Linked DNA regions of Verminephrobacter eiseniae EF01-2. The protein of the gene in region 2 interacts with the protein of the main gene of each other region in a pairwise test. Links are inferred from orthologs where the notes say so. Each region holds a gene or a part of one and is shown on either strand. Other genes may lie near its edges.

Region 1 (2,914 bases), 1.5 Mb from region 2 along the record:
ATCCGGGTTTTCTTCGTATAGAAAATAATCCGGCATGCGCAGAAAAATCTGCTCCAGAATCTGGTGCTGAAACAGCGCCAGCGCGCTACTGCGCGCAATGCGTCCCAGCGTGTAGTGGAACATGTGGTCGTAACGGATGCGGATCGACAGATCGCTATGGCGATGCCCGCGCAGTTGGTCGATGCATGAGCGCAGGGCGGCAAAATCGGCTTGCGTCGCCCGCTCGGCGGCCAAAAGCGCCAGTTGCAGTTCGACCGGATGGCGCGCTTCGATGATTTCGCTCAGACTCACATGGCGCAATTGCGCGGTCAGCGCCAGCACACCGTCCGGCACATTATTCGTCAGCACGAACAGTCCCCCGGAGCGACCCCGCTGCACCCGGACGATTTTGGCCTTGATCAGGACCTTGAGCGCCTCGCCAATGACCGGCTTGCTGACATTCATCGCTTGTGCCAACTGCTCGACGCTGGGCAGGCGGTCATCGGCAGAATAAGCACCCGACAAGATCGAGAAAATGATCTGCTCAACGACATCTTCGTGAGCGCGGGCATTGGCGATCGGGTGAAAATGCCAGCGCAGTCGAGGCTCTTCGGTTCCGTCGATTTTCTCCGGGCTGGCCCCGGTGTTTTCATCATCCTGCCTGCCGGGGTGATTCGATTTCATTGGCAATTCGAAACCCGATGGGAGTGATTCCATTTACAAATCATCCGTGCACTTTGCCGGCGTCGCTTGCCGTACATTGGTACTGTCTGCGCTCCGCCTTTGCTTTCATGAACGATTGGGAAATGGAATGAGGTGAGTCATGCACTTGGCGAGTGTACCCCATGCCCATTGGGGCTCGGAGCTGTCCGCCGGCCGTGAAAGCCGGGCATCCGCCGCCCTCAGTGGCGAATTTCGCCTTCGCCCAGCACCACATACTTGAGCGAGGTCAGCCCTTCGATGCCCACCGGGCCGCGCGCATGCAGTTTGTCGGTGCTGATGCCGATTTCTGCGCCCAGTCCGTACTCGAAACCATCGGCAAAGCGGGTGCTGGCATTGACCAGCACGCTGGCCGAATCCACCTCGCGCAGGAAGCGTTGGGCATGCGCGTGGTGCATGGTCAGGATGGCGTCGGTGTGGTGGCTCGAATAGCGGTTGATATGGGCAATGGCGGCGTCCACGCCGTCGAGCACTTTCACGCTGATGATGGGGGCCAGGTATTCCTCGGACCAGTCTTGCTCGGTGGCGGGCAGCAGCTTGGCGCCCGTCACTGCGCCCAAAATCGCCAGCGCCTCGGGGCAGGCGCGCATTTCCACGCCCTTGGTGGCATATATGGCGCCGATTTTCGGCAGGAATTCGGCGGCCACCGGCCTGGCCACGAGCAGGCTTTCGCTGGCGTTGCAGGGGCTGTACTTGTGGGTTTTGGCGTTGTCGGCGACTTGCACGGCCATGGCGATGTCGCAGGGGGCGTCGACATAGATGTGGCAGTTGCCGTCCAGGTGCTTGATGACCGGCACCCGGGCTTCGCGGCTGATGCGCTCGATCAGGCCCTTGCCGCCGCGCGGGATGATCAGGTCGACGCATTCGGGCATGGCGATGAGCTGGCCCACGGCGGCGCGGTCGGTGGTCTGCACCAGTTGCACCGCGTCTTGCGGCAGGCCGGCCTCGGCCAGCGCCTGCTGCACCAGTGCTGTCAGCGCCTGGTTCGAGGCCATGGCTTCAGAGCCGCCGCGCAGGATGCAGGCGTTGCCGCTCTTGATCGACAGGCTGGCGGCTTCGATGGTCACGTTCGGGCGGCTTTCGTAGACCATGCAGAACACGCCGATCGGCACCCGCATCCGGCCTACGCGGATGCCGCTGGGTTGCTGCTGCAAGCCCTGGATCGCACCGATGATGTCGGGCATGGCCGCCAATTGCTCGCAGCCCTGGGCGCAGGTTTCCAAGGTCTGCGGACTCAGTTGCAGGCGCTCGACCATGGGCGCGGCCAGACCGGCAGCACGGGCGCGCTCCAAGTCGCGGGCGTTGTCGATTTGCAGCGCCGGGGTGTTGTCGCGCAGCCGCCGCGCCAGCGCCTTGAGCGCCTGGCTCTTACTGGCCGCTGGCGCTTTGGCCATCAGCGCAGATGCGGTTTTGGCCCGGGTGCCGAGATGGCGCGTGTATTCGGTCAGTTCAGCCAGGTTCATCGGACTCATCGGGCGATTGTGCCGCAGATTCATTGTGCTATTGTTTTTCTAGCTCGTGGCGAAGTGAAATCAAGCCTCCGTGGCCTATTGACCCCATTGACCCCATTGACCCCATTAACCCCATTGACCCCATTGGGCATCACCAGCGCGGCCCAAAGCCCGTCAGTGCGCGGTCGATGTCAGCCGGCTCAGTTGCAGCGCCAGTCGCTGCAATGCCTGCCAACTATCGGCGGGCCAGTCAGGCCAGCGCAGGCCCTTGACGATGCCGTCCACGATGTGCGCCGATTGCAATAGCCGGGCCAGTGCCGCATCGCTGGCCTGGGGCAGGATGCGCTCGAACAGGCGCTCCCGGGGACCCCAGATGCGGTTTTCGCGCAGCGCCAGCGGCAGCGGGCGGCCGGCGTTCATCGCGTCTTTCACGCGCTTGAGCGCACGGATGTCTTCGGCCAGCGCCCAGTGCACCAGCACTTCGTTCTCGCCTGCGGCTTGCAGGCCATCGAGCATGCGCTGCACGCGGGCGGTCTGCCCGGCCAGCACCGATTCGGACAGTTTGAACACGTCGTAGCGCGCGACATCGAGCACGGCGGCTTCGACCTGGGCCTGCGTCAATTCGCCGGCCGGGTGCAGCAGGGCCAGTTTCTGGATCTCTTGGTGGGCGGCCAGCAGGTTGCCTTCGACACGATCGGCAAAGAACCGCAGCGTGCGCTGGCCCTCCTCGCCCGCCAGCACGCGCTGGCCCTGGGCGGCCAGGC
Region 2 (3,089 bases):
ATCTTTGCCTTTCTGACCAGTTGGAACGAGTTTGCGCTGGCTTCACAGCTGACCAGGTCGCCGGACACCAAGACCATGCCCGTGGCTTTGATGGATTTCACGGCGCAATTTACCATCGATTGGGCCGGCATGTGCGCCATGGCGGTGCTGATCATCATTCCCGCACTGCTGCTGACGTTTCTGGTGCAAAAGCACCTGATTGCCGGGCTGACGCTGGGCGGCGTCAAAGGCTGACATTGCGGTGCTGCCTCATGAAACCAACGACTGCGGTACCCAAAAAAAGCGCCAAACCCGCTGCACAGAAGGCTGCTGCGCAAAAGGCTGCTGTGCCTCTGGCTGCCAGTGCCAAACGGCCACAGTATGCGGCCCCGGCATTGGAAAAGGGTATCGATATCCTGGAACTGCTCACCGATGCAGAGCATGGTTTGGGCATGGCGGAAATTGCGCAGAAGTTGCACCGCAGCGTTGGCGAGATATTCCGGATGGTGGTTACGCTGCAGCGCCGCAACTGGCTGTATGCGGATCGCGCTGATTGCTATCACTTGACGACGCGGATGTTTGAATTGGCCCACAGGAACCGGCCCATTCGTACTTTGGTGGAGGCAGCATTGCCCAGCATGCAACTGGTTGCCAAGCAGGCATTGCAATCGTGCCATCTTGCCGTGTTTGAAGCGGGCCGGATATTGGTCATTGCGCAGGTTCAAGCGCCGGGGCCGCTGTCTTTCGGGGTGCGCACCGGCTCTGTGGTCGGTATGTTCAATACCGCTTCCGGCCAGGTGATGCTGGCGTTCCGTTCGCCGCAAGAAAGGGAACGTCTGTTGGAGCAAAACGCCATTTTGACCGGTGAGCCCGGTGTTTTGCGTGGAGAGGCATTGGCGGGCGTCGATAAAGTCGCCGCTGACGGGTTTGCCTGCTCTCCCAGCCAGCAATTGCGCGGGGTGACGAATCTTGGCTGTCCTGTATGGGGGAGCGATGGCCAGGTGGTTGCAGCGGTCGTCATCCCCTTCGTAGAGCGGTTGGACGTTTACCGTGGCCCGACTTTGGAGGAAACGCTGCTGATTTTGAAAAATGCCGCTGTGGATATTTCCAAGGCTTTGGGGCAACCCGGGGGGTCGTGACCGGAGCGGCAGGGTGGCAGGGTGGTGCAGCGCTGCTACATGGCCTTGAACAGGTGGGCGTAGAGGCGGCTGACGGGGAGCTTTTCGGGGCGACCGGTCAATTCCAGGTGCAGCTTGCCGGCTTCGTCGCGCGTCACGGTGGTGATGGCGTCGGCACGCACCAGGGTGCTGCGGTGGATCTGCCAGAACACCCGCTGATCGAGCTGGGCGATCAGTTCCTTGAGCGGGGTGCGGATCAGGAATTCGCGCGCCGCCGTGAGCACGCGCACGTACTTGTCTGCGGCCTCGAAATACAGCACCTCGGCCACGGGCACCATATGGACGCGGTTGCCGCTGCTGGCCGGAATCAGCGTCAGCGCTGCGCCGGAAGATGCGCTGCTGCCCGGCACGACACCCGGCGCTGCCAGCAGATGGCGCAGTTGCGCCATGGTGGCCTCCAAATCAATAGCGTAAGGCGCGTGATTGGCGAGCGCCTGCTGTAGTTTTTGCACTGTTTTTTGCAGCCGCGCCGGCTGTATTGGCTTGAGCAGGTAGTCGATGGCCTGCGCTTCAAAAGCCTGCACGGCGTACTGGTCGTAGGCCGTCACGAACACCAGCGCCGGAAACGGGCGCGCGGACGGGCCTGTGCCGGGCCAGTCCTCGGCCAGTTCCACGGCGGCGTCGAGCCCGCTTTGGCCGGGCATGCGGATGTCGAAGAACAGCAACTCGGGTTGCAATGCCAGCGCCTGGCGCACGGCCGACAGCCCATCGCCCACGGTGGCGACGATTTGCAACCCGGGCCAGGCGCGGCTGAGCTCTTGCTGCAACGCGGCGGCCAGCAGGGGCTCGTCTTCGGCAATCAATGCGCGCGGGGCGGGCTGGTTCATGGCGCTGGCCGCAGCGGAAAAGTGACGCAGGCGCAGGTTCCACCTGCGCTGGGGGTTTGCACATCGAGGGTGCCTGCGCTGCCGTGCAGGCTGGCCAGGCGTTCGCGCACCTGGCTCAGGCCAAAGCGTTGGCCGGGGGGCGGGGCGGGGGGCAGGCCGGCGCCGGTGTCATGGACTTCGATGACCAGCAGCGGGCCGTGGGCGCCAGGGCGGGTGCCGGCGCGCACGCTGATGCGGCCACCGGCGACCTGGGGCTCCAGGCCGTGGCGGATGGCATTTTCCACCAGGGGTTGCAGCAGCAGGGTCGGCACGGGCACGGCGCGCAGGGCCTCGGGCAGGGTGAGGGTGTAGGCCATGCGCGGGCCCATGCGCATGGCCATCAGTTCCAGATAGTCGCGCAGGCGCTCGAACTCGGTGGCCAGCGGGTGCTCGGTGCTGCGCGATGCGCTGAGTGTGGCGCGCAGGTAGTCGATCATGCGGTCGATCATCTGCTGCGCGCGCGCCGGGTCGGTGCCGATCAACATGCGCAGGTTGGCCAGCGTGTTGAACAGCATGTGCGGCTCCAGTTGCGTTTGCAGCAGCCGGAGTTGCGCCTCGGCGGCTTGGCCGCGCGCCTCGTCCATTCTGGCGTGCAGCCTGGTGTGTTTGCTGCCGCTGTAGAAGAAATAGATGACGGCAAAGCTTGCCAGCAGCGTGATGCCGATGGAGATGCGCAACTGTGCCCCGCCGCCCGGCGCCCAGGATGAAAATCCGCACCACCAGGCGGCCAGCAAGTTGCCCCCCAGGTAGCCCAGGATGATGCCCAGCGCCGGCAAGACCAATCCGGGGATGCCGGCGGGCCAGCCCGTGTCGGGGTTGGGCCGAAAGAGGTGGCGCCCGAAGTCGATCAGCGCCCAGCACAGCGTGCCGATGGCCAGCGAGTAGCGCAAGGGGATGTCGTAAGGCCAATCGGGCTGGAACGCGCACTGTATGGCCGCGATGACTAGGCAAAAGGCCATGGTCCGCAGCAGGTTGCGCAGTTTGTCGAGCCAGTCGATGGGCGTGGCGCGGCGCCAGGCCCCATCGCGGTCATGCAAAGCAGCGCTCATCGCACTTGGCGCCGCAG

The links. Proteins that work in one complex are often made in the same cells at the same time.
Region 1: the proteins of VEIS_RS11165 (region 2) and VEIS_RS04740 interact in binary tests that used the Escherichia coli proteins (3 or more experiments, as listed by UniProt). The link is inferred for Verminephrobacter eiseniae EF01-2 from one-to-one orthologs.

What each region holds. Positions count from the first base shown.
Region 1 is NC_008786.1:1,074,854-1,077,767, forward strand. The notes cover bases 23-2,846. They hold VEIS_RS04740 (glutamate-5-semialdehyde dehydrogenase), read right to left. Parts: upstream 2,163-2,846; coding sequence 882-2,162; downstream 23-881. Other genes in these bases: VEIS_RS04735 (FadR/GntR family transcriptional regulator), read right to left, coding at 23-663; holA (DNA polymerase III subunit delta), read right to left, coding at 2,325-2,846. Outside these bases: more of VEIS_RS04735, read right to left, coding at 1-22; more of holA, read right to left, coding at 2,847-2,914. UniProt on the Escherichia coli protein: Catalyzes the NADPH-dependent reduction of L-glutamate 5-phosphate into L-glutamate 5-semialdehyde and phosphate. The product spontaneously undergoes cyclization to form 1-pyrroline-5-carboxylate.
Region 2 is NC_008786.1:2,586,454-2,589,542, forward strand. What follows is about bases 70-3,068. They hold VEIS_RS11165 (LytR/AlgR family response regulator transcription factor), read right to left. Parts: upstream 1,985-3,068; coding sequence 1,154-1,984; downstream 70-1,153. Other genes in these bases: VEIS_RS11155 (carbohydrate ABC transporter permease), read left to right, coding at 70-234; VEIS_RS11160 (IclR family transcriptional regulator), read left to right, coding at 252-1,118; VEIS_RS11170 (sensor histidine kinase), read right to left, coding at 1,981-3,068. In the rest of the region: more of VEIS_RS11155, read left to right, coding at 1-69; more of VEIS_RS11170, read right to left, coding at 3,069-3,072; VEIS_RS11175 (2TM domain-containing protein), read right to left, coding at 3,069-3,089. UniProt on the Escherichia coli protein: Member of the two-component regulatory system BtsS/BtsR, which is part of a nutrient-sensing regulatory network composed of BtsS/BtsR, the low-affinity pyruvate signaling system YpdA/YpdB and their respective target proteins, BtsT and YhjX.